4 regions of the Alteromonas sp. BL110 genome follow, and region 4 is predicted to be linked to each of the others. Evidence: predicted binding sites of a transcription regulator. Region 4 holds the regulator's gene; each other region holds the start of a gene.
The links. Region 4 encodes sigma-54, which starts transcription at its own class of promoters, with help from an activator protein. Its sites were predicted from a motif close to GTTGGCACGNNNNTNGNNT; they were not measured.
Positions count from the first base shown of each region.

Region 1: the regulator sigma-54 is predicted to act here: its motif matches at 1,504-1,522, upstream of flhA (flagellar biosynthesis protein FlhA).
Region 2: the regulator sigma-54 is predicted to act here: its motif matches at 3,022-3,040, upstream of glnK (P-II family nitrogen regulator).
Region 3: the regulator sigma-54 is predicted to act here: its motif matches at 3,200-3,218, upstream of D1814_RS08905 (Tll0287-like domain-containing protein).

Region 1 covers NZ_CP031967.1:609,867-615,382, reverse strand. Annotated here, with positions in the region: gene fliR (flagellar biosynthetic protein FliR) at 1-92, shown strand, start outside; gene flhB (flagellar biosynthesis protein FlhB) at 287-1,411, shown strand; gene flhA (flagellar biosynthesis protein FlhA) at 1,578-3,677, shown strand; gene flhF (flagellar biosynthesis protein FlhF) at 3,707-5,116, shown strand; gene D1814_RS02720 (MinD/ParA family protein) at 5,122-5,516, shown strand, end outside.
Region 2 covers NZ_CP031967.1:1,319,033-1,324,548, forward strand. Annotated here, with positions in the region: gene ggt (gamma-glutamyltransferase) at 1-1,069, opposite strand, end outside; gene D1814_RS05740 (ammonium transporter) at 1,337-2,584, opposite strand; gene glnK (P-II family nitrogen regulator) at 2,617-2,955, opposite strand; gene D1814_RS05750 (hypothetical protein) at 3,198-4,052, shown strand; gene D1814_RS05755 (AraC family transcriptional regulator) at 4,124-4,864, opposite strand; gene D1814_RS05760 (DUF808 domain-containing protein) at 5,032-5,516, shown strand, end outside.
Region 3 covers NZ_CP031967.1:2,024,743-2,030,258, reverse strand. Annotated here, with positions in the region: gene cydB (cytochrome d ubiquinol oxidase subunit II) at 1-575, opposite strand, end outside; gene D1814_RS08910 (cytochrome ubiquinol oxidase subunit I) at 572-2,152, opposite strand; gene D1814_RS08905 (Tll0287-like domain-containing protein) at 2,516-3,136, opposite strand; gene D1814_RS08900 (sigma-54 interaction domain-containing protein) at 3,289-4,656, shown strand; gene D1814_RS08895 (hypothetical protein) at 4,719-5,129, shown strand; gene D1814_RS08890 (TonB-dependent receptor) at 5,202-5,516, shown strand, end outside.
Region 4 covers NZ_CP031967.1:915,252-920,767, forward strand. Annotated here, with positions in the region: gene lptC (LPS export ABC transporter periplasmic protein LptC) at 1-510, shown strand, start outside; gene lptA (lipopolysaccharide transport periplasmic protein LptA) at 479-1,024, shown strand; gene lptB (LPS export ABC transporter ATP-binding protein) at 1,027-1,752, shown strand; gene D1814_RS03975 (RNA polymerase factor sigma-54) at 1,826-3,307, shown strand; gene hpf (ribosome hibernation promoting factor) at 3,338-3,625, shown strand; gene ptsN (PTS IIA-like nitrogen regulatory protein PtsN) at 3,639-4,082, shown strand; gene rapZ (RNase adapter RapZ) at 4,168-5,013, shown strand; gene D1814_RS03995 (HPr family phosphocarrier protein) at 5,013-5,285, shown strand; gene mgtE (magnesium transporter) at 5,460-5,516, shown strand, end outside.

The sequences.
Region 1 (5,516 bases), 310 kb from region 4:
GGATAACGCTAGATAACTTTACTGCGCACTTTGAAACCCAATGGTTTAGAGCTGAACAGTTTATGTGTGAACTATTGAACATTTGTCCTTAGACAAACAATACTAGTCGTTTGCAGAATATGGCATGTCTGCGAGCAGGTTAGGTGGGTAAAATAAGCGAGAGAGGTTGGGGCGGCTAACAAGCCTTCCACCGCATGGATGCGGTGGCGGAGCTCCCATGGATGGGTTCACTGCGTGCTTGTTAGTCGTCCTGCCTCTCTCGCAACAGAGATGAACATAATCGAGCATGGCAGATTCAAGCGAAAAAACAGAAGACCCCACGGGGAAAAAACTCGATGATGCCCGAAAAAAAGGGCAGCTGGCCCGTTCCCGTGAACTATCCACAACTTTAGTGCTTATTGTTAGCGCCTTTATGTTTTTGTTCGTGGGTGAATGGGTTGCTGAATCTGTTTTCAAGCTTACCCAGCGAATGTTTATTCTCTCTCGCGACGAAACTTATGATACTACCCACATGTTTGGCGCTTGGGGCGAAGCTTTCTCAGCGGTAGGCCCTGCCGTGTTGCTTTACATGGTGGTAGCCATGATAGCCGGCATCTATGGCTCTATTGCGCTTGGCGGTTTTAACTTTACCTGGGAAGGCGCAAAGCCCAAGGGCTCCAAGATGAGCCCAATTCAGGGTTTTAAGCGAATGTTCGGCATGAACGGCCTAGTTGAGCTTTTAAAGTCCATCGCTAAAGTTGTGGTTATCATTAGTATGGCTATTGGGGCGCTGTTGTTCTTCGAAGATGAAGCGCTGCATTTAGATATGGAGCTTTATCCGGGCAACCTGTTTCACGCTATGGACATACTTAAATGGGCATTTCTCATTTTAGTATGTGGTATGATTCCCATCGCGCTTATTGATGTGCCTTATCAAATGTATAAGCACAACAAAGAAATGAAAATGACCAAGCAAGAGGTTAAAGACGAGCGCAAAAATGCAGAAGGCGACCCTATGGTGAAAGGTCGTATACGCCGCTTGCAGTATCAGGCTGCAACTAAGCGCATGATGCAGGAAGTACCACAGGCGGACGTAGTAGTAACTAACCCGACTCATTTTTCAGTAGCGATTAAGTATGACGAACAGGGTATAAGAGCACCTGTTGTCGTGGCAAAAGGGGCTGACGAACTGGCGATGCATATTCGAAAAATTGCTACTGCCAACGACGTACCCTTAATACCTTCTCCTGTACTCGCTCGTGCCATTTTTTATTCGACAGAAGTAGACGACGAAATTCCTAACGCCTTATTTATGGCGGTGGCTCAGGTGCTAGCGCACGTTTATCAGCTTAAAGCTCATAGGGCAGGGAAGGGCAAACGTCCTAAGCCACTTAAGCGAGATTTGCCTATACCTCCAGAATATCGTCGCTAAGCGACTGTATTAGCGCGGATTTTTCCCGCCTGTTTAAACATGGCGTGCACTTCTTAATCTATTAGCTGTACTTAAATACTGCTTCGTATAAAGCTGGCACGTTAGTTGAAAACTCTATTGAAGATTCACGTAAAGCGTCAATTTTCTGATAGAGAGACACCCAGCCATGCAGTTATCCGGTTATCTTCAGCGGTTCGATAAAAATCAGCTGCAAAATTTTACCAGTGGTTTAGGCGCGCCTATTGTCCTTTTGGCAATCATGGGAATGGTAATACTACCCATGCCGCCGTTTTTACTCGACGTATTGTTCAGCTTTAATATTGCGCTTTCTCTCGTCATTATTTTGGTGGCGGTACTTACCCAACGCCCTGTGGATTTTGGTATTTTCCCACTTGTGCTTCTAATAGCGACAGTTCTGCGTCTGGCACTAAACGTTGCGTCTACACGAGTTGTACTGCTTTACGGTCACGAAGGGGGAGATGCGGCAGGAAAGGTTATTGAAGCCTTCGGTGCGGTTGTTATTGGCGGTAACTATGCAGTGGGTATAGTCGTCTTCGCTATCCTTCTTATTATTAACTTCAAGGTAGTTACCGCTGGTGCTGGTCGTATATCTGAAGTGAGCGCTCGCTTTACCTTGGATGCTATGCCAGGTAAGCAAATGGCCATTGACGCCGATTTGAACGCAGGCTACATAGACCAAGACCAAGCGCGTCAGCGTCGTGAAGAAATAACGGCAGAAGCCGACTTTTACGGGTCGATGGACGGTGCATCAAAGTTTGTAAAAGGTGATGCAGTTGCCGGTCTTTTTATCATGCTTATCAATATTGTTGGCGGGTTATTTATTGGCATGATTCAGCACGGTCTTTCTTTTGGTAACGCCATAGAAATCTACACAATTTTGACCATTGGTGATGGTTTGGTAGCGCAGATACCTTCATTGTTACTTTCGGTAGCAACGGCGATTATCGTTACTCGAGAGAACGAAACCCAAGAAATGGGCAAAGAGATCCGTGGGCAGTTAGGAAATAATCAAGCGCTTTATATTGCATCAGGCGTGCTTTTCGTCATGGGTATTATACCGGGCATGCCTCATATCGCATTCTTGGGTTTTTCATTTTTGATTGCGGGCTTTGCATATTGGCAGACAGTTCAAGCTAAGAAAAAAGCTGCCGAGCCTCAATTACCAGAGAACATTACAAAAGATGAAACACTTGCGCCTGAAGTAAAAGAACTCGGTTGGGATGATGTTCAGCAAGTGGATACCATAGGTTTAGAAGTAGGTTATCGCTTAATTCCCCTTGTTGATAAATCCCAAGGTGGCGAGTTGTTGACACGGATTAAAGGCGTGCGTAAAAAGCTTTCTCAAGAACTGGGATTTCTTATTCCACCTGTTCATATTCGCGATAACTTAGACTTAGAGCCTAACACTTACACCATCGCTATGCTTGGCGTTACCATAGGCGATTCCGTTATTAGTCACGACGAAGAACTTGCGATTAATCCTGGACAAGTATTTGGCAAGCTAGAGGGGCGAGCCACTAAAGACCCTGCGTTCGGGCTAGATGCGGTGTGGATTAAGCCTAATAAGCGCGAGCACGCGCAAACTCTTGGTTATACAGTTGTTGATGCTGCTACAGTAGTCGCCACCCATTTAAGCCAATTACTTTCCAATAACGCTTATCAGTTACTAGGCCATGAAGAAGCACAACAGCTTCTAGATATGCTGGCCAAACAGCACCCTAAATTGGTTGAAGGTTTAGTGCCCGATATTTTGCCGCTTAGTACAGTTGTGAAAGTGCTGCAAACCTTGCTATTTGAAGGCGTGCCTATTCGCGATATGCGCACTATTGTTCAAACCCTTAGTGAATACGGTACACGCAGCCAAGACCCAGATGTACTGGTGTCTGCGGTGCGTATTGCACTTAAGCGTCTAATCGTTCAAGAAATTACCCAAGGGGCTAAAGAGATACCTGTCATAACCTTGGCGCCAGAGTTGGAACAGATGTTGCACCAGTCCCTTCAAGCAGGTGGCGAAGATGGTGCTGGTATTGAACCAGGTCTGGCAGACAAGCTGCAAAAATCATTGCAGCAGGCCAGTCAGCAGCAAGAGTTAGAAGGAGAACCTGCGGTACTCCTTACCTCAGGCATGCTACGACCCGTTCTGTCTCGCTTCTTAAAGTATTCTGTCGTTGGGCTGCATGTTCTTTCATACCAAGAAGTGCCTGATGACAAACAAATAAAAATAGTCAGTTCGGTCGGTCAATAATCTGACACTGGGTGATTGGAGAGGTTGCAATGAAAATTAGACGTTTCTTCGGCAAAGATATGCGTGAGGCGCTAAGCCAAGTTAAAGCTGAGTTGGGCAGCGATGCGGTGATCATGTCGAATCGCAAAGTCGCTGACGGCATCGAGCTTGTAGCAGCCTACGACAAAGAGCCTGAAGCTAAGCTTTTCACGCCTAAGGCGGCACCGCAAGCTGCGGCAAAAACGCCTGGCCAAAAGTCTGTGCCTAGCTTAAGTGAAATTATTGGTGACGACGGTCCTGACAGCTTAAGAGCGTTGCTGGAAAAGCAGCATGGTGGAAACGCAGAAGCCAGCAGTTCTGCCCAACCAACACAGCCTATGTCAGCGAACGCTAAGCACGCCAACGAAATTGCATCTCACTTAGATTTTTCAGAAGCGTTTATCGACGACCTTGGCACACAATCGCCAGCTCAAGATGTTGTCGAGCAAGAGACTTTTCCTGAGCACCAGGCGTCAAGTATGGGTGAAACACCAGTATCTCAGTCTGCTGAACTGGCTCAAATCAAAGAAGAGTTAGCTTCACTTCGCGACGTATTACAGTATCAAGTTGCGGATTTGATGGAAGCGAAGAATAAGCGTCAAAAACCTGTTCATCAATACTTGGTCACGCGATTAACCGATATGGGTTTAAGTAGTGCACTTGCAACACAGCTTATTAGCTACACACCGGCTCATTACAACGAACGTGACGCATGGGTATATCTTCTTAACCTATTGGCTAATCGCATAAATGTGACCGGAAACGATATACTTAGTTCACAAGGTGCCGTTGCGCTAGTTGGGCCTACTGGTACAGGTAAAACAACCACTGTTGCAAAGTTGGCCGCCCGCTACGCGCAGAAATACGGTGCAGAATCGGTGGCTATGATAACCATTGATACGTATAGAATTGCAGCCTATGAGCAGCTCGCGACATACGGAAAAATTATTGGCTGTACTGTGCGAAAAGCGCAAACTAGTGAAGAACTTGCAGATTTATTGTTTCAACTTCGTCATAAGCGACTAATATTGATTGATACAGCAGGTTTTAGTCAGCGTGATAGTCGATTAATTAAGCAAATTAAGCAGTTCGACAGTGGCCAAATGCCAAAAGTTAAAAAATATTTGGTTGCGCAAGCCAATACGCAATATCCGGCTTTGCAGAGAATCATTCAAGCGTATGACGATATTGAACTAAGTGGCTGTATTTTCACAAAGTTAGATGAGTGCTACTCTTTAGGAGAGGTACTTAGTGCAGCGGTTGAATACCAACTACCGGTTAGTTATGTCACCGATGGTCAAAAAGTGCCTGAAGACATTAAGATTGCAGAAGCGAAATCTTTGGTTTCCGCTGCTGCAAAGCTTTATAAAAAGTACGGTTTGAATCATACTAGTGGTAACAACGCAATTAAAACAGCATAAGCAGTATGATTGACGATCAAGCGAGTAGCTTAAGAAAAATGAAGCAATCACGGTTAATCAAAGTAATCGCCGTCACTGGTGGTAAAGGTGGCGTAGGTAAAACAAACATTACACTTAACACTGCTATCGCCATGGCGAAGCAGGGCAAGCGTGTAATGGTTCTTGACGCGGACCTTGGTCTTGCAAACGTAGATGTGATGTTAGGCCTACGAGTTGAGAAAAACCTATCTCACGTACTCTCTGGTGAGTGCACGTTGGACGAGGTTTTAGTAACCGGCCCTCACGGTATTAAGATTGCTCCTGCCACGTCTGGTACCCAGTCAATGGCAGAACTTTCACCCACACAGCACGCTGGCTTGATAAGAGCGTTTAGCGAGCTGCGTTCTCAAATAGACGTATT
Region 2 (5,516 bases), 400 kb from region 4:
TATCAATGAGCTTCTGACGCTTAGCGGCGTACTTTTTCGAAATTAGCCAGTCCACTGGAATCTGATTAAAATCTGGATCAGCATAGAATTTAGCACGGTCTTCAAAGGCAAGCTTTTTGGCTTCAACGAAGGTATGTATGTAGTTAGCTGAGTTAAACCCCATCCCTTCAATATCATAGTGTTCTAGCACGTTAAGAATCTGTAGTGCCGCTATACCTTGTCCGTTTGGCGGAAGCTCCCATATATCATAGCCGCGATAGTTAGCGGAAAGAGGCTCTACCCACTCAGAGGTATGCGAAGATAAATCCTGGTATGATAAAAAGCCCCCTTGGGACTTCATATAGGCATCGATAGTACGGGCGATATCCCCTTTATAAAAGGCATCACGCCCCCCAGTTGCTATCTTTTCATAGGTCACGGCTAACCCAGGGTTTTTAAAAATATCACCTTTCTGCGGTACTTTACCATTGATAAGGAAGGTCTCTGCAAAACCATCGTAATGACCAATCCGTTCTTGATTCATCTGCCAGTAGTAAGCAATGACCTCTGAAACCGGAAACCCTTCACGGGCATATTTGATAGATGGCGTGAGCAACGCTGACATGGGCAGCTTGCCAAATTTCTCGTGTAGCGCAAACCAACCATCCACAGCTCCAGGGACGGACACGGGCAGGGGCCCAAATTTGGGTATTTGATGATGACCGCGTTCGGCAAAGACCTTTTTGGTAAGTTGTCTGGGTGAACGGCCAGAAGCGTTTAAACCCACCAGCTTTTCTTCCTTTGCGTCCCACACAATAGCGAATAAGTCGCCGCCAATACCACTACCCGTAGGCTCAACCAACCCTAACATTGCGTTGGCCGCAATAGCCGCATCAACCGCGCTGCCACCTTGCTTTAAAATATCCAAAGCCACTTGCGTAGCTAATGGTTGGCTAGTGGCTGCCATGCCATTTTTTGCAATAACTTCTGAGCGACTTGCAAAGGGTTGCCCCGTTACTCTGTCATAGCCCAAACAATTGATACTGAAAAAAGCCAATATCAAAGGCAGTAGTCGCACACATGCAGTCATAACTATCCTTTTACTAAAACATTGCCGTTGATAAATCTAGCCTAAGCCCTTTAAAACCTAGGCATTTTAAAACCTAAGCATTTTAAAACCTAAGCATTTTTAAACATAGTGTAGCGTTATTGTCACTTTACGCCTAGGCCCTTTTCTTTAGTCTTATAGCAACTAAAAAGTACATGACTTCAAACGAAAAAAGCCCCGCAACTGCGGGGCTTAAACGAAGTAATAAGGCATTATTATTGTTATTTCATTTGCCTAATCGAGACTCTCTTACGAGCGGCCGCTTGTAAAGTCTGGGTATGCTTCCAGACCACACTCGCTCATGTCTACGCCGTCGAACTCTTCTTCTTCGCTCACACGTACACCCATTACCGCTTTAATCACTAGCCATACCACTAGGCTTACTACGAATACCCATACAAAGATAGTCGCGGCGCCAATTAGCTGACCAGAGATGCTTGAACCGTCATTTGTGAAAGGTACAAGGATTAGACCTAGTAGACCAACCACACCGTGAACTGAAATTGCGCCCACTGGATCATCAATCTTAAGTTTATCTAGTGCAACAATGCTAAGCACTACTAGGATACCGCCTAGGCCACCAAATAGAGTAGCTTGAAGAGGCGTTGGTGTAGATGGCTCCGCCGTGATAGCAACAAGACCAGCTAGCGCACCGTTAAGTACCATAGTTAAGTCAGCTTTACCGAATAGAATACGTGCTACGATAAGTGCAGCAATAGCACCACCTGCAGCTGCAGCATTCGTGTTCATAAATACAATTGCAACTGAGTTTGCACTTTCAACTGTTGCAGTAGCCAGTACTGAACCACCGTTAAAACCAAACCAACCCATCCAAAGGATGAATGTACCTAAAGTTGCAAGCGGCAGGTTAGCACCTGGAATCGCGTTTACTTTACCGTCTGCAGTGTATTTACCTTTACGGGCACCAAGTACAAGCACACCAGCAAGCGCCGCAGCCGCACCGGCCATATGAACAATACCAGAACCGGCAAAGTCAGAGAAACCTAGGTCGCCAAGGGTATACATACCGAATACCGCTTCGCCGCCCCACGTCCAAGCGCCTTCCATTGGATAGATGAAACCTGTCATAACAACTGCGAATGCTAGGAATGCCCAAAGCTTCATACGCTCAGCAACCGCACCAGATACGATAGACATTGCTGTAGCAACAAAAACTACTTGGAAGAAGAAGTCAGCAGAAGGTGCGTATGTTGCTGGATCTTCAGCTACACCTGTCGCGCCATCACCCATGATCCCGCTTAGGAATGGACCCCAGTCGCCACCACCATACATAATACCGTAGCCGCAGATCATGTACATGGTGCAAGCAATTGCAAATAGTGCCACGTTTTTAGTTAGAATTTCTGTGGTATTTTTTGCTCGAACAAGACCGGCTTCAAGCATCGCAAAACCTGCAGCCATCCACATAACCAGTGCACCGCAGATTAGAAAATAAAAGGTATCTAGCGCATACCCAAGTTCAAAAGTGATTTCCATTATGGTTTTCTCCGCAAATATATCGTTGTGGCTTACAGCGCGTCGCTATCCGACTCACCAGTTCGAATACGAACGGCGTGTTCAAGGTCATAAACAAACACCTTGCCGTCTCCAATTTTGCCTGTTTTGGCAGCGCCAACGATGGCTTCTACCAGGCGCTCTACTTGATCATCCTGAACAGCAATTTCCAGTTTGACTTTAGGTAGAAAATCGACCTGATATTCCGCTCCACGGTAAAGTTCAGTGTGTCCTTTTTGACGTCCAAAGCCCTTCACTTCGGTGACGGTCAGACCGTCGATACCGATTTCTGAAATGGCTTCACGAACATCATCTAGCTTGAACGGCTTGATGATCGCTGTGACTAGTTTCATGAGTTGCTCCCAGTTTGTTTTGGTTATTCTGTGATTTATGGTCGTGTTTCCAACTACGGGAAGATAAACCAAGAGCCATGCCATAAATGTTTCCCCATACAAATCATAGACATAATCACAAACAGCCAGGTCATGCACAAAAATAATGCACACTTATGGTGCACAAGGTAAAAAATGCCCAACAATGAAGCGGATAAAGGAATAACTGAGGTAAGGTGACTAAAAAGTGCGGTGAAATTAGGATGGAACTATTCGGTAGCGCGGATGGTCTGTTGTTTACTATGACGACTATCACCCCCTCTTTTATTGCGCCAGAACGCAGCTTTGAGTACCATTCCGTTGCAAAAAAAACGGCGTGGCGGCCGCTACTAATTTCGGGTAGTGCGCATGTTATTGGGGTCATTGTGGTAGTCATACTTTCTCAGTTGACAATCAACGATAAAAAAGTGCGAGTAAATGCTTTAGAGCGAACGCCCGAGATTAGTGCCAGACTTTATTACCCTCCAATTCCGCGCCCCTCGGTTCAAGCCGAAACAGAAGACACTCAAGCAGTCGATGTTTCCTCAGAAAGGCAAGAAATTAAGTTGAAGTCAGATGTCACTCAAACCACTGAAGCAACTGATAGTAAAGATAAATTTTCTGAAATTCCTGAAACAAAGCAGCAGAAAGTTACTGAGCCCGACATACAGCAAGTCCCCGTAGAAAGTAAACCGACCAATGTGCTACCAACGCCCACTACTTCAAAAGATGCCAATCGGCGCGCTGGCTCGTTGAATCTATCGGCAAAAGATGGTGCGGCCCATTACTTTGAAAAGTACCACAGTGACAAAGTCTCTGAAGAAGCTGAACAAGCAGCGAGAGCGTTTCAAGAGCATAAAAATAGCCCAGTACTCAGCGGGCCAAGCACACAGCAAATACAAGCTAATGAAAATCGACGTCCTTCAAAACGTGTAAACTGTAGCAGTACGACCAATAAAACCTTGGCGATATTGAGTGGGATTGCCGGTGGCACCTTAAAATGCACCAAAATGGACGATCACAAACGTTTTATAGACGCCAGAGTTAATAAATTACCCCTAGAGGAAAATCGAAACTAGGCCGTATTAATTATTTCTGTGCTTTTTTTAATTTGTCCATATCCGGCGAGGGCCCCCTTTAGCAAGGCGTATTACTTCCTCTTAAAAGACTTTGGTGGTTGCCCGAAATACGCTTTGAACCGACGACTGAATGCCGCAACATCTTCATACCCCGTGATTTGAGCTATGCTCGACATAGGCGTATCGGTATTTCTAAGAAGCGCTTTGGCTTTCTCCATCCTTATCTTCACTAGGTAATCACGTAAGCTAAGCCCAGTGGCTTGTTTAAACCGAGTTTTGAACTGTGTGGTTCCCATACAAGCCATCTCTGAAAGCAACTGCAACGTATGCGATGTCCCTAAGTCTCCATGTATATGACTTATTACTTGGGTGATTCGCTTGTCTGCTCCCGTGCCCACCTCGCTTTTTGCCAGCAATACCTGAAATAACGCGGTCATTTCATCGTGCCCGTAAAAAGCGTAATGCGTTAACTGCACTTCGACAAAACTTAAGAAAGCTTGAAGGGCGGTATTAACCTGAAAAATAGGATGGTGTTTGTCTTGCAACTGTACCGGTACTGAAAGTAAGTCGGCGACCACAAACTTTGCATTTTCGTTTGCACTAAAACTATGTACTTCGAGTGGCGCAATACACACTCCCTCCCCTACACCGACGCTGCCTGTAAAATAGTCTTGTACTATTTCTATATGCCCGTTTACGGGCAATACTAATTGATAAAAAGGGTGTGCGTGTCTACGGGCTTTTCTGGCATAAGAACGAACTGAAAGCGAGGGTAACTCTGTTGCTTCAACTATTTCTCTATCGTTACTCACACTGATTCCAGCCTTTTTCTCTGATGTCTCGTTATACATAAGTTGCCAAAGGTAATATGCTGCGCGTATTCTTTGTATGCCGCAACTACTTATCGCTTGCCGATTCGCTATGTTAGTGAAATATAAAAACAGCACACTTTATAACAACGAACACAAGGAAAATCACTTTGGCCGCAGCTAACTTACTTGCCCTACTTGATGATATAGCAACGTTAATGGACGACATCGCGACCATGTCAAAAGTCGCTGCACAAAAAACAGCGGGTGTTTTAGGCGACGATTTAGCGGTGAATGCCGACCAGGTTCAAGGTGTTAAAGCAGATAGAGAGCTACCCGTTGTATGGGCGGTAGCAAAAGGCTCACTTATCAATAAAGCCATTTTGGTTCCCGCCGCGTTAGCCATAAGTGCTTTTGTTCCCTCACTAATAACCGTCCTTTTGGTACTAGGCGGTTTATATTTATGTTTTGAGGGGGCAGAAAAGCTGCTGCATAAATACCTCCCCCACGAAGATGAGGAAAAAACACGAGAAGCCAGAATAGAGGCACTTACCCACGAAAATGTGGATATGGTGGCATTTGAGAAAGATAAAATTAAAGGCGCTATTCGCACCGACTTCATATTATCTGCTGAAATCATTGTTATTGCGTTAGG
Region 3 (5,516 bases), 1.1 Mb from region 4:
GTTTTCATCTGAAGCCAAGTAGCCCCGTGATTTAACAAAATCGCTACTGACAATAAGCCACTGACTAAAGCAAAAGGTGTTAGCAAACCAAAGAACGAGCCTGTGTAGGTTGATTTCAGGGTGCTGTCTAACTCGAAAGGCACACCTAGTAGCAGATTACCGAACGCTACCCCAAAGATAAGCGCAGGAATAATACCACCCGCAAACAAAGCCCAGTCCCACGCTTTCCGCCACTGTGGGTTGGGCAATTTACTGCGGTAGTCGAAGCCAATTGGGCGCATCCATAAGGCGATTAGCGTTAACGCTAAAGCAAGGTAAAAGCCGGAAAACGCCGTAGCGTATATCATCGGCCAGGCAGCAAAGATTGCTCCACCAGCGGTAATAAACCACACCTGATTACCATCCCAGTGCGGTCCAATAGTGTTGATCATTACGCGACGCTCCTTATCGTTTTTACCAATAAGTGTTAGCAATGCACCCACACCTAAATCAAAGCCATCTGTCACAGCAAAACCAATAAGCAGAACGCCAACCAAACACCACCAGATGATTCTCAATAGTTCATAATCAATCATGCCTTTGCTCCTTGCTCGTCAAGGTCAATAAGATCAAGTTCAGTCTCATGCTGTTTGTCCTCAGGCGGGACTGGACCTTTTTTCGCGAATTTCTTCATCAAGTAGAAAGCGACAATGAACATCACAGTGTAAAAAACGGTATACGCCACAATGGTGGTGACCACATCGCTTATAGCTAGATTAGACACCGAAGTATGCACAGGCAGCACTTCTGCGATAGACCATGGCTGACGACCATACTCTGCTACGAACCACCCTGCTTCACAGGCAACCCAAGGAAGCGGCAAGCCATAAAGTGCGCCTTTTAGCAACCAGCGAGGCTGAGTGATTTTGTGTTTAGTGCTGTAATAAAAAGCACATAAGAAAAGCGCTAGCATAATAAAGCCTGCAGCAACCATGATTCGGAAGCTCCAAAATAGCGGGGCTACCGGAGGAATGCTGTAATCGACGGCTTGCTGAATGGCGATTTCTGACGGGTTTGACACATCGTCTGTGTAGGGCTCAAGCAGCATGGCGTAGCCAAGACTGTCTTTGTTTGCTTCAAAGGCCGCGCGCTGCTCAGCTGTCGCAGTGCCGTTTCTTACATCATCTAGCACTTCGTATGCTTTGATACCGCTTAAGATACGCTCGCGATTTTCTTCTTTTAAATCTTTTATACCTTTTACTTCTTCGGTTAACGAACGGGTAGCAATGATGCCCATTGCCCATGGAACCTGAAGTGCATACTCGGTTTCTTCTTTTTCATCGTTCGGTATGCCGAAAACGGTAAATGGTGCAGGTGCTGGGTGGGTTTCGTACTCAGCCTCGACAGCAGCCAGCTTCACTTTTTGTACGTCACCAAGCTCGTAGCCACTTTCATCACCCAACACAATAACTGATAAGGTCGCCGCTAAACCAAAGCTCGCGGCTATAGCGAATGAACGACGTGCAAAAGCGATGTGTTTATGATTAAGCAGGTAATAGCTTGAAATGGCTAATACGAACATAGCGCCGGTCACGTAACCTGCAGATACCGTGTGAACAAACTTAACCTGTGCAACCGGGTTGAAAACAACTTCAGCGAAGCTGGTCATTTCCATGCGCATAGCTTCAAAGTTAAATTCAGCGCCTACTGGGTACTGCATCCAACCGTTAGCAATTAAGATCCATAATGCTGAGAAATTTGAGCCAATCGCCACCAGCCATGTAGCCATAAGGTGTTTAACCTTAGACATTTTGTCCCAGCCAAAGAAGAACAAACCTACGAAAGTAGATTCTAAGAAGAACGCCATCAATCCTTCAATAGCCAGCGGTGCTCCGAAGATATCGCCCACATAGTGAGAATAATATGACCAGTTCATGCCGAACTGGAACTCCATGGTTAAGCCAGTAGCTACCCCAATGGCAAAGTTAATTCCAAACAGCTTTCCCCAAAACTGGGTCATTTGCTTGTATATCTCCTTACCTGTCATCACGTAAACAGATTCCATAATGGCAAGTAAAAAGCTAAGCCCTAACGTTAAGGGTACAAAAATAAAGTGGAACATTGCAGTTAATGCAAATTGCCACCGCGATAGTTCTATTAACGTATCGCTCATGGGTTATCTCCCTTGTCAAACAGGTGCGCTAAGCACATGAAATAAAAATAGTTTGTATAGTATTCAGTGGGATAATTGCTGAACTTTCAGCTTTAGCAGCATTGTTAGAGCACGGTCTGTGCCACTCGCCAAATTTGTTTCACTTTAAAAGCAAAGCTTGGTCGCAGAACGGCATTTGCGTACGCTGCAGAGGGATTATTCCATGGTGGAAAGTTGAGCACTTTGATCTATCGCAATAATCTAATATGAAAATTGCGTCATTTTTGTCAATGGAGAGACAAAAATGACACTAATGTAAATGGGAGGAAAGTGCTAAGTACCTTGTCAGTGGGACACTGAGGAGCTAAGTTAGAAAAATTACCGCTATTTAGGTCGATATGTAAGCGTAAAAGCACCGCGCAAATCACCAACTTCAAATCCCGTAGCTTGGTCATCAGGGTAATGTTTAGCAATAACATCTTTCACAGCAGGGGCTATATTAGTGCCATGGCACGCCATACAAATTTGACCTTGTTCAATGGCCATCATATAGCGAAATTCACCGCTTTCATCATCATACTGATATGTGTCTAAAGGCCTTTTAAGCGGTTCACTAGTTAGCTTGTTTTTCTCTAAAAGACTAGAAAAATGCGCTAGCTGTTCTCGCTCCCAATCATCGGGCGCATTACCCGGGTTACGTACTTTGAGTGAAGTACGCCCTATCACCCAACCATTCTTGCTTAGGCTCTCAGCAATTGGTCCTGCGGCTAATTGGCACTCTTCTACGCCCGCTGTTAAACCACCAGATTTTATAGCCTGTTGCAGTCGCGTTTTTAATCCAGCGCCAAGCGCTTTTACGTGCTCTTTAGCTTGTTTAATTTTTATTTGAACCTCGCCTTCTTGCGCATCAACATTAGTCATTTGAGGCTTTTCAGCGAGATTACAGCCGCTTACTGTTGCGCTTAATATCGTGCTTAACGCCATTAAAGCCACACATTTATTCATAGAGTAACGCTCCTGATAACTGAGTTTATGGCCACTCGGGCCAAGTCATTTATCTCAAACAGTGAACAAGCTTTGTGCCAGTATGTTAAATTGATGGGATAAAATTAGAATTAACTAATACGCTGACAGTGAACATATCAATTGTACAAGCAATGATAGATGCAATAGACAGACCCGCTATTTTCATCAATCAAAACTATATTATTGAGGCGGTTAACGCGCCTTACAGAGACACGTACCCCGTTAATATTAAGTTAGGCTATAGCACCTGCTATCAGGTATCTCATCGCAACAGCAAACCCTGTGATCAATGCGGCGAGCAGTGTCCCATGCAGCAAAGTAAGACGACTGGACGAGCGGCGAGCGTGGTACATATTCACTCCACCAGCGAAGGTCAAAGTTATTGCGATATTTTGATGCGTCCAATATTCGATGGGAATGGCGATTTATTAGGTTATTTAGAGATTTTAGATAAGCTTGCATTTGCATCTAATCGCCCTGCAGCAGGCAAGATAATTGGCGAGTCAGAAGCATTTAAAACTATGCTTAATAAAATAAATCGCGCCGCAAATTCGGATATAGCGGTATTGCTACATGGAGAAACTGGGACAGGCAAAGAGTTGGTCTCGCAGGCATTACACTCTAACAGTTGTCGTGCAGATAAGCCTTTTGTTGTAATTGAATGCACTGGACTGTCTGACTCTTTGCTTGAAAGTGAGCTATTCGGTTATGAAAAAGGTGCCTTTACTGGCGCTACTTCAAACAAAAAAGGGTTAGTAGAAGCGGCAGAAGGCGGCACCCTATTTTTCGATGAAGTAGGTGATATACCCCTTGCCATGCAGGTTAAACTACTAAGATTGTTTGAGACCCAAACCTATCGCCCAGTGGGTAGTGTAGTATCCAAGAAAGCTAACTTCCGTTTGGTTTGCGCATCGCATAAGAATTTGAAACAAATGGTAGAAAAAGGCGAGTTTAGGCGCGATCTTTATTACCGAATTGCAGGCTTTCCTATTAGCCTTCCGTCTCTGCGAGAAAGGCAATCAGATATTGCGCTCATCGCAACGCACTTTTTAGCCCAGTCGCGAGAGAAAAAGCGTTTCAGCAAAAAAGCACTAGAGAAACTGAGTAGCTATTCGTTTCCGGGCAATATTCGCGAGCTACGTAACATCGTGGAGCAAGCCATATTATTTGCCGATGAGCCCGTAATATACGAGTCAGACTTACCTGACCTTGACGATGATTTTACAGGCGAAGACCTCAGCCTAATGACCAGTACTATCAGTTCAAAGGCAAGTAGTAATGGCAAATACGTTCGTAAAGTGAATGTTAAAGGGTCAGAATATCCTGCGAATGAAATTATGACGCTAGAAGATGCCGAACAGACTTATCTTGCTGAGGTTTGTACTGCTTTCAAAGGCGATATAAACCAACTTGCGGACCAGTTAGGCGTAAGTACACGCACCCTATACCGGAAGTTACAGAAAGCAGGTATTAAAGCTGGTATTAATGAAAACAATTAATCAGTGGAAATAAACTGTCGTCACAGGCTATGATAAAAGTGCGCAATTTAAAAAGATAAAAAATGTCGATTAAACGCCTTATAGCCTTAACACTTTGCCTTTGTATGCTTTTGCAAAATGCATTAGCACTCGGCCTGGCTTCGCATACTATGCAGCATGCACGTAAAATGGTGGGCGACGATATTGAACTTATTTGTACTGGCAACACCATGCGATACATATCGCTTAGTGCCACAGAGCTTAAAGGTGAATTTGTATTTATAAGCCCCGAGCTGCTAAAAGCGCCTGTCGAGCATGTAGATTGTACCAATGGCACACTCGCAGACCTTCCTCATATTGATAATGTACCGGTAGATTCAATGGCGGTGCTATCCCTTGTGCGCTATCGCGCCTTAGTATCTCGCCTTGCAGCAGCGCCTTACACATCATTTGCGTTTGCCGCCCCGCTTGGCCGCGCTCCACCCATTGCATAGCAAAACCTAAAAAACACACTTAACGCGCATGGTTTAACCGTGCATATAGTTCGTTTATTTAATGGAATTGTTATGAAGTATTCTTTACTGGCATTCGCTGTTTCAGCTGCCTGCACATCTGCACACGTTTATGCAAACACATCTGAACTTATTGACAGCGCTTCAACAGAAGTGATTACAGTTATCGGCTCTTCGCTTAATGATAATACACTAGAAATTGAGCGCGAAACGGTGACTGCCGCAACCAATATAGACGCTGATTTTGGCGATCAGTTAGCGCAACTACCTGGCGTATCCGTTTCCCGAAACGGGCCGGTTACAGGCCTTATCCAATACCGAGGGCTGTTTGGCGATAGGGTCGGCGTATCCATCGACGGTGTCGATATA
Region 4 (5,516 bases):
TACATCCCAACGTGGATGGAAGAGCAGCCCGAAACATTAGGTAGCAGTGAAAATGACGCCTTGAAGCCTGCATACAAGGCAAAAAACCTAACTACGACCTTGTACAACCAAGACGGTGAGTTAAATCACAAAGTCTTTGCAGAGTCGATGGAGCACTACGACCAATTAGGCTTTGTTTTATTCCAGCAACCTAAGTATACCCTATATACAGAAAGCGCCTCCTCGCCTTGGGTTGTTACTGCGCAGGAAGGAACACTATATAACAATGAGTTAATTCAACTTGAAAATAGCGTTGTTATTGAAAATCAAACTAGCGATGATTTCGTCAAAAGTTTATCAACAGAATACATCCAGATAAATTTAGACACGAAACAAATGACATCTGATCAACCCGTTGAGATACTGGGTACGCAATACCTTATTTTAAGTAATGGGTTTAACGCGAATTTACGCACACAAGAATACGAGCTTTTAGATCATGTACAAACGACTTATTCCCCTAGCAACTAGTCTTATACTTGCCATCGCTAGCGGTGCAGTACTAGCCAGTGAAGAAGATTTTTCACAACCCATAAAGATAGGGTCAAATACTCAGTTTATTGATGGTAAAAATAAAACTGCGCTGTACAAGGAAGATGTACTTATTACTCAAGGTTCACTCCTAATCAAAGCTGATGAAGTAGAGGTTATAGCTACAGATGGCAGCGGCCGCGAAATATTTATCGCCCGAGGGACTCCTGCAAGTTATTCTCAATCATTAGAAGACGGCACGCCAGTATCAGCAAAAGCCAATGAAATTCGTTATGAGGTGGTCAATCGTACTATTTCTTTGGCGGGCAACGCTGAACTACAGCAAGATACCAGCAAAGTGCAAGGTGATAAGATTACATTCGATATGATCACTGAACAATTACTTGCCACTGGTGGCGCCGGAAAAGATGGTGAAGGTCGTGTAACCACAGTGTTTACCCCGGACACCATTCGTAAGACATCATCTAAGAATGACAACGAGGACAATGAATAGCAATGGCAACTTTGAGCGCTAAAAACCTTGCTAAATCGTATAAATCACGACAAGTCGTTCGCGATGTAAGCCTTTCAGTGTCTACTGGACAAATTGTAGGTCTTCTTGGCCCCAACGGCGCTGGTAAGACCACTACTTTTTACATGATTGTAGGTTTGGTCAACTTAGACAAAGGTAAGATTGAAATTGATGATAATGAACTTACTCACCAGCCTATGCATGAGCGTGCACGCCGCGGTATAGGCTACCTCCCGCAAGAGGCATCAATTTTTAGAAAGCTTACGGTACATGAAAATATCATGGCCATATTGCAAACCCGTAAAGATTTAAATTCACAACAGCAAGAAGAAGAAGCAGATGCCCTACTTGATGAATTTAATATCAACCATATACGTAATAGTACGGGGATGAGTTTGTCGGGGGGAGAGCGTCGTCGCGTAGAGATTGCTCGAGCTTTGGCAGCAAAACCACAATTTATTTTGTTAGACGAACCATTTGCTGGTGTTGATCCAATATCAGTTAATGATATAAAGAAGATAATACAGCATCTTCGCGATAGGGGGATTGGTATCCTTATCACGGACCATAACGTGCGCGAAACATTGGATGTTTGCGAAAAAGCGTACATTGTGAGTCATGGCGAGCTTATTGCGCAAGGAACAGCAGAACAGGTTTTAAGTAATCAGAAAGTAAGGGATGTATACCTAGGCGAACAATTCAGGCTATAGTTAGTGTAACCGAATTGTCATTTTTCAGTTTCGCTCTGGTATATTCAATTTAGAGCATTTAAATAAGACGTAGATGAAACCATCTTTACAGCTAAAATTTAGCCAACAACTTACAATGACACCTCAGTTGCAGCAGGCCATCAAGCTTCTGCAGCTTTCTACGCTTGATCTCCAACAAGAGATTCAAGAAGCACTCGACTCTAATCCGCTACTTGAGGTGGAAGAAGGTAACGACGAGCCGCCAGTAGAAAAGAACAATGTCGAGAGTGATGATAGTGGTGCTGAAGCGACTGCTTCTGCCTCAAGCGATACGCTTGAAGCTGGTGATGCACTAGAGAAGAATGATCTTCCCGATGAGCTACCTATCGACAGCACTTGGGATGAGTATTATTCCGCTTCTTCTGCACCCGCACCGGGTCCATCTAATGATGATGAACAGATTTTCCAAGGTGAGACTACCGAAGATATTCAAGAGCATTTGCTTTGGCAAATGCGCCTCACTCATTTTTCAGATACCGACCGCGCCATTGCCACAGCAATCATTGATTCCATTGATGAATCAGGTTACTTAACTGTTACCCTTGACGATATCTTAGAAGCTGTCAACGACGATGATTTAGAAGAGCCTATTGAGATGGACGAAATAGAGTGCGTGCTTAAACGCATTCAAATGTTCGACCCTATTGGATCAGGTTCTCGTACGCCGCAAGAATGTCTTATGGTGCAATTGCGCCAATTTTCAGAGGACACACCTTGGCTTACTGAAGCGAAGCAGCTTATTGAGGAATATTCAGACTTACTAAGCAGTAAAGACTATCGCACGCTAATGCGTAAGAGCCGATTGAAAGAAGATCAGCTACGTGAAGCAATGCGTTTACTTCAAACCTTGAATCCTCGCCCAGGTAGTGCTTTAGTTACTAAAGAGCCTGAGTACGTTATTCCCGATGTCTCAGTAACTAAGAAAAATGGCCGTTGGGTGGTTGAGCTGAACCCCGATAGCCTGCCTAAATTAAGCGTAAACCAACAGTACGCAGCCATGAGTCGCCGTGCTAAGAACAGTAGCGATTCACAATTCATCCGCTCACACATGCAAGAGGCTAAGTGGTTCATCAAGAGTCTTGAATCTCGCAACGATACCTTAATGAAGGTTGCAAATTGCATTGTGCAGCAGCAAATGGGTTTTTTTGAGCACGGCCCGGAAATGATGAAACCAATGGTGCTTAATGATGTCGCAGAAATGGTAGATATGCACGAATCGACTATTTCGCGTGTGACAACGCAAAAGTATATGCATACGCCCCGTGGTATCTTCGAATTGAAGTATTTTTTCTCAAGCCACGTTGCAACCGAGTCAGGTGGTGAATGTTCATCTACAGCGATTCGGGCATTGATCAAGAAGTTAGTGGCTGCGGAAAATCCTGGTAAGCCGCTAAGTGATAGCAAGATTGCTTCGTTGTTGGCTGAGCAAGGCATAAAAGTCGCTCGGCGAACAATAGCAAAATACCGGGAATCGTTATCGATCCCGCCGTCGAACCAACGCAAGAGCCTTATTTAAACGGGCTCAACAATATAAGGAAGACGAAATATGCAAATCAACCTTACTGGTCATCATGTCGAAATCACCGACTCTTTGCGTAATTATGTCGATACGAAGTTCAGCAAACTTGAACGTCACTTTGATCACATTTCTAATGTGCATGTCATCCTGAACGTTGAAAAATTAAATCAAAAAGCCGAAGCGACCGTTCATTTAAGTGGCGCTGAAGTATTCGCATCCTCAGAAAATACCGACATGTATGCGGCGATTGACAGCATGGTTGATAAACTCGACCGGCAGGTAATCAAGCATAAGGAAAAACTGAAAAAACATTAGTAGTTAATTGAGCATGGATATACAAGCCATCGTAAGTCTGGACCGCACCGAGTGTGCGGTTCAGTGTAATAGTAAAAAGCGAATTCTTGAGATCATCGCTGATATCGCTGCCAAGCAAAACGATAACATCGACCAGGCAACCGTTTTAAATAGCTTAATGGCTCGAGAACGTATGGGTAGCACGGGTATTGGCAACGGCATTGCACTCCCCCACGGTCGCCTCGCTGGTCTTGAAAAGGTAATAGCAATAGTTGTAACTAGCACACCAGCTATCAACTTTGATGCCCTAGATGAAAAGCCTGTAGATATATTTTTTGCGCTGCTCGTTCCTGAAGAGCAAACCGAAGGACACCTTCAAACATTGGCTACCGTTGCCGGTAAGCTAAGCGACAAAGAGACAATTAAAACAATACGTCGTGCGACAACTAGCGACGAGATTATTTCTGCATTAAGTTAAATAATATGCGCTTATACATCACGAGATAAGCGCTCAATTCAACAGCGTGTATGTGATAAAACCCAGAATATAAGGGAGAATTTAGGTGAAGCTGATCATAATCAGTGGTCGTTCGGGGTCTGGTAAGTCTGTCGCACTTCGCGCATTAGAAGACTTAGGTTATTACTGTGTTGATAATATCCCAGTAAATTTGCTTCCCACCCTCACCCATACTGTTGTTGATGAATACGACCAAGTTGCGGTAAGTATTGATGTTAGGAATCTTCCCAAAAATCCAGACGACCTGGTAGAGATTCTAGACTACCTTCCTTCTTCTTGGTCGATGACCATAGTGTACATTGACGCGAGCGACGATGTGCTTGTTAAGCGGTTTAGTGAAACTCGCCGTCTTCACCCTTTAGCCAAGTTAAATAAGTCACTATCAGAGGCCATTAAAGCAGAATCCGCGCTGCTTGCCCCTATTACTGAACGTGCTGATTTATACCTAGATACAGATAAGCTGACGATACATCAACTAGCCGAACTGATCCGAGAACGTATTCTAGGTAAAAAGAGCTCACGCCTCGTATTGGTGTTTGAGTCATTTGGCTTTAAACACGGCATACCTAAAGACGCGGATTATGTTTTTGATGCGCGCTTTTTGCCTAACCCTCATTGGGAACCTGACCTTAGACACCTTACTGGGTTAGATGCCCCCGTAGAGGTATTTTTAGGCTCACAACCCGTGGTCACCAAATTCATTTGGCAAATTCAAAACTTAATGACCACATGGCTTCCCCATTTAGAGCGTAACAATAGAAGCTATGTGACTGTGGCTATCGGTTGTACTGGCGGCCAACATCGCTCTGTCTATATTGCCCAAACCTTGTCGAAAACATTCAGTGAAATACATCCTGATGTTCAAATACGCCACAGAGAGCTTAACCAGTGATGACTATTCAGAAAACGCTAACAATCGTCAATAAGTTGGGCTTACACGCCAGAGCGGCCACGCAATTGGTTAAGCTTGCTAATCAATTTGATGCCAAAATCATTTTGAAAAAAGGTGATAAAGAAGCAGATGCGAGCAGCGTTTTAGGCTTGATGATGCTGGAAAGTCACCAGGGCGAACAGGTTGACGTTATCGTCGATGGCGATGACGCGGTGGATGCACTCGCTGCCATTGAGGAGCTCATAGAGGGCAAATTTAACGAAGACGAATAGCGACCAATCTACCTTCCCTTTGTTGAATTAATCAACAGTTAGTACGGTTATACAAGATTCTCTCGTAGAACCTGCGCAATTATCATGACAGACTTTATAGAATTGCGATATTCTACGCATACTTAGGCTAAATAGCCTCTATTTTCCATCTCAGCTTAGTAGGAATAACGCCTTATGGCAGAAGCGCTTGTTTCTAAATACGTACAAACCCAGTTACGCGCACTTAACGCG